DNA from 2 places in the Pseudarthrobacter sp. YAF2 genome. Region 2 is predicted to be linked to the other one. Evidence: riboswitches for the same ligand, from Rfam matches in the RefSeq annotation. Region 2 holds a riboswitch; the other holds the start of a gene.
What was found. Region 2 has a riboswitch for thiamine pyrophosphate ahead of thiC (phosphomethylpyrimidine synthase ThiC). Riboswitches for the same ligand answer to the same signal wherever they lie in the genome.
Positions count from the first base shown of each region.

Region 1: it holds a riboswitch for thiamine pyrophosphate, as region 2 does, so the genes downstream of both, thiD (bifunctional hydroxymethylpyrimidine kinase/phosphomethylpyrimidine kinase) here and thiC (phosphomethylpyrimidine synthase ThiC) in region 2, are expected to answer to the same signal.

Region 1 covers NZ_JBFRDA010000004.1:60,825-63,010, reverse strand. Annotated here, with positions in the region: gene thiD (bifunctional hydroxymethylpyrimidine kinase/phosphomethylpyrimidine kinase) at 1-785, opposite strand, end outside; TPP riboswitch at 793-890, opposite strand; gene AB4Y79_RS05755 (Rne/Rng family ribonuclease) at 1,036-2,186, opposite strand, start outside.
Region 2 covers NZ_JBFRDA010000014.1:18,568-20,753, forward strand. Annotated here, with positions in the region: gene AB4Y79_RS14915 (amidohydrolase family protein) at 1-750, opposite strand, end outside; TPP riboswitch at 831-938, shown strand; gene thiC (phosphomethylpyrimidine synthase ThiC) at 934-2,186, shown strand, end outside.

The DNA.
Region 1 (2,186 bases), on a different contig from region 2:
CCGGCAAGCCAGGGCTTGACCGTCCGCAGCGACGCCTCCCAGTCGCCCAGGCGGGCCTGGACCGTTGCCATGGCAGAGGACAGCGAACAGCCCGTGCCATGGCTGTTCCGGGTATCGATGCGGGTACCGGGCACTTCCACGACATCATGCGCCAGCACGCCGGCGGTGTTCACCAGCGCGTCCGGGCAGCTTTCGCCTGACAGGTGTCCGCCCTTGACCAGAACGGTGGCGCCGGTGGCATCAGCCAGGCGCCTGCCCTGGTCCAAGGCTGCTTCCCAGTCCCCTGCCGGCTCCTCACCCACCAGCATGGCGAGTTCCGGCAGGTTGGGGGTGATGAGGTGGGCAAGGGGCAGCAATTCCCGGAGGGCGGCTTCGGCGGATTCCTTCAACAGTCGGTCGCCGCTGGTGGCCACCATCACCGGGTCCAGGACCACGACGGCGGGACGCACCTTTTCGAGCCATTGGCGGACCGTGCGGATCACCGCTTCGTCACCGAGCATGCCGATCTTGACGGCGTCGATGGTGATGTCGTCGCTGACGGCATCGAGTTGCTGGGCCAGGAAGGGCGCCGGTGGAACGTGGACGGCCACAACGCCGCGGGTGTTCTGTGCGGTGAGTGCGGTGATGGCAGCCATGCCGTATCCGCCGTGGGCTGCAATGCTCTTGAGGTCCGCCTGGATTCCTGCGCCACCGGATGGATCGGAGCCCGCGATGGAGAGGACACGTGGCACCTCCCGGCCCACCGGACTCCCGGAGGGAGCCGTGGAGGCAGTTGGCAGGGGCATGGAAAGGGTCGAAGACAACAGACATCCCTTCGCCGGTACTAGCCGGACAGGTTCAACGGGTGTGGATCTCAGCCGGCCTTCTGCGCGGCACCCCGTGTCGGTTTCCCAGCCTAGCCGGTAGCCCCGGGCCGCGGTAAAGGTGACGGCCCCCGGATGCGGGAAGTCCCCGCCTGGTGGACTGTTCCCCCCGAAATAACGGGGGGAACGGTCCACGGGACGGGGACTTCATAGGCAACCTTTGACGCGCGGCCTAGAGTTCCGAGGCTGGAACGCCGACGCCGAGGATGATGGGTTCCTCTGACGGCTTGCCCGTATCAGCAGGCTTTGCCGTCTGCTGCTTCGCGGGTTCCGGGGCCTTGGCTGCGTGCGAGTGGCCGGTATTGGCGGCCTGCACGTTCTCATGGTGCTGGACAGCGGTTTCGTTGGCAGCACCCTGGGCCCGGCTGGCTGCCCGGTGGCGGCGCGGCCTGCGTTCGCGGGTCTGCTCCAGCGTGTGGTCGGAGTAGTCCTTCTCAGCCGGCGCTTGCCCGACGCGCGCCTGGGCTTCCCCGCCCTGCGGCAGGTGCTCCGGCGCGGTCTGTTCCGTTGCCGGCTCAGCGGCTCCGGCGTTCCCCGATGCGGCCTCAACGGGCGACGCCGGCTGGCCGAGGTGGGCGAATGCTTCCGCAAGCCGGTCCAGCGTCAGGGCAGGCCTGGGGTGCTGCTCCTCCGCATGCTCCACGAACGGAAGCGGGACTTTCTCGCCGCCAAAGGTCAGGACCGCCGCGGGACGCCCGTGGGCGTCGGCGTCGTGCGTTTCCCCGTCGGCTGCCGGAGCAGGCTGCACCGGCGTTTGCGGGGCGGGAGCCTGCTGTGCCGGCACCTGCCGGGCCGCGGCCAGCTCGTCGTCGTGCACGTGGGCCGCGTGGGCGGCGGCGGCGATGTTCGCCAGGGCAAGCCGGGTGGCCTCCGCCTTGGCGTGCCGCTCGGCGTCGGCGGGATCAGGCTGCACGGTGTGGACGTGCACCGCAGGTGCCGGTACCGACTCGGCCTGCTGGCCGCCGCGTCCGCGCCGGCGTTTGCGCTCGGTCCGGGGACCGGGCTGGCCGGCGTCGATCCGCTGCCCCTCGGGGCGGTGGGCTTCCCCACGGGCGTCGGGACGGTTGTCGGCGCGCTGGACGTGGTGTTCGGCCGCCACGATATTGGCCCGCCGGTGCTCCACGGGATCGTCGTGGGTCACCACGCCGCGTCCGGCGCACGCCTCACACTGCTCGCCGAAGACTTCCAGCAGGCCGGTGCCCATGCGCTTGCGGGTCATCTGGACCAGGCCAAGGGACGTGACCTCGGCGACCTGGTGCTTGGTCCGGTCGCGGCCCAGGCATTCCACCATGCGGCGCAGGACCAGGTCGCGGTTGGATTCGA
Region 2 (2,186 bases):
GTACCGTGGAAACTTTGGTTCCGCCTGCGCGGCAATGTCCGGGAACGTGGCGATATTGATGAGGGTGGGCACGATAGGCACGCCTTGTTCGGCGAACCGGGGCAGGTGGCGCGGCAGCAGCCCGGTGGCGTGCTCGATGCAGTCAACGCCGGCGTCGAGCATCTGGTCCAGGGTGTCCTCGGCGAAGCAGTGGGCCGTCACCCGTGCGCCTTCGTCATGCGCCGCACGGACGGCATCACGGACGACGGCGGCGGGAAAGGAGGGCGCCAGGTCACCGGCGCCCCGGTCGATCCAGTCCCCCACCAGCTTGACCCAGCCGTCCCCGCCCCGGGCCTGCTTGCGCACGGCCTCAACGAGGCCCTCGGGTTCGACTTCGTGCGCGAAGCCGCGCAGGTAGCGGCGGGTCCGGGCGATGTGCCGGCCGGCGCGGATCAGCACCGGGAATTCCTTGCCGCCCTGCATCCAGCGGGTATCGGCGGGCGAGCCCGCATCACGGACCAGGAGGGTCCCGGCGTTGACGTCGGCCAAGGCTTGTTCCTGCGCCACGGCGGCTTCCACCGGCCCGGCGGGGCCCAGGCCTATGTGGCAGTGGGCGTCCGCGAAGCCCGGCAGCACCCAGCCGTCAAGCACCCGGTCAGGCGGTGGAGCGGGCCGGTGGAAGGTGAGCCTGCCGTCCACCGACCAGAGTCCGTGCCGCACCTGGTCCGGCGCAGCCAGGACGGGTCCGCGAAAGTGAATGATTCCTGCCATCCGGGCGTCCTTTCGTTGCCCGGACAGGCTAGCATCATCGATTGTTACAACGGACTTACGGAGGGCTGTGGTAGCTTCGTTGCTGACCACACGGGTGCCCTTGCAGGGGCTGAGATCGGGCTGACGCAGCCTGCGACCGTTGAACCTGTCCGGGTAATGCCGGCGAAGGAAGTGAGTATTCCCTTGAGTACGCAAAACACCCAGTTGAACCCTGCCCGCACGCTGTCCGGTTCCGATTCGGCCAGCGGCCCCGGCACCGGATCCACTCCGCAGGTGACGCAGTCCCTGAAGTCACATTCCCTGGCCTGGATCGACGATGCCGGTTCCGGAATCCGGGTCCCGGTGACCGAAATTGCCCTGGAGCCATCACCCAACGGACGGCCGAACGCACCCTTCCGGACCTACCGGACGGCCGGGCCGGGAAGTGATCCTGTGCGCGGCCTGCAGCCCTTCCGCGCCGAATGGATTGTGGCGCGCGGGGACACGGAAGCCTACAGCGGCAGGGAACGCAACCTGCTCGACGACGGACGCTCGGCCGTGCGCCGCGGTGCAGCCTCTGCGGAGTGGAAGGGCGCCCGGCCGGTGCCCCGCCGCGCCGTCGACGGCAGGACGGTGACCCAGATGCACTACGCCCGGCAGGGCATCATCACGCAGGAAATGCGCTTCGTGGCGCTGCGGGAGAACTGCGACGTGGAACTGGTCAGGAGCGAGGTTGCCGCCGGGCGCGCCATCATCCCGAACAACATCAACCACCCCGAGTCCGAGCCGATGATCATCGGCAAGGCCTTCCTGGTGAAGATCAACGCCAACATCGGCAACTCGGCGGTGACGAGCTCCATCGCCGAGGAGGTGGACAAGCTCCAGTGGGCCACCCAGTGGGGCGCTGACACGGTCATGGATCTGTCCACGGGGGACGACATCCACACCACCAGGGAATGGATCATCCGCAACTCGCCCGTCCCGATCGGGACCGTCCCGATCTACCAGGCGCTGGAAAAAGTCAACGGCGAGGCCAACGCGCTGACCTGGGAAATTTTCCGGGACACCGTCATTGAGCAGTGCGAGCAGGGCGTGGACTACATGACCATCCACGCCGGCGTGCTGCTGCGGTACGTCCCGCTCACGGCCAACCGGGTGACGGGCATCGTCTCGCGCGGCGGCTCCATCATGGCCGGCTGGTGCCTGGCCCACCACCAGGAAAACTTCCTCTACACGCACTTTGACGAACTCTGCGAAATCTTCGCCAAGTACGACGTCGCGTTCTCCCTGGGCGACGGTTTGCGTCCCGGGTCGACGGCGGACGCCAACGACGCTGCCCAGTTCGCCGAACTCGACACCCTCGCCGAACTCACGCAGCGCGCCTGGGAGTTCGACGTGCAGGTCATGGTGGAAGGCCCCGGCCACGTGCCGTTCCACCTGGTCCGGGAAAACGTGGA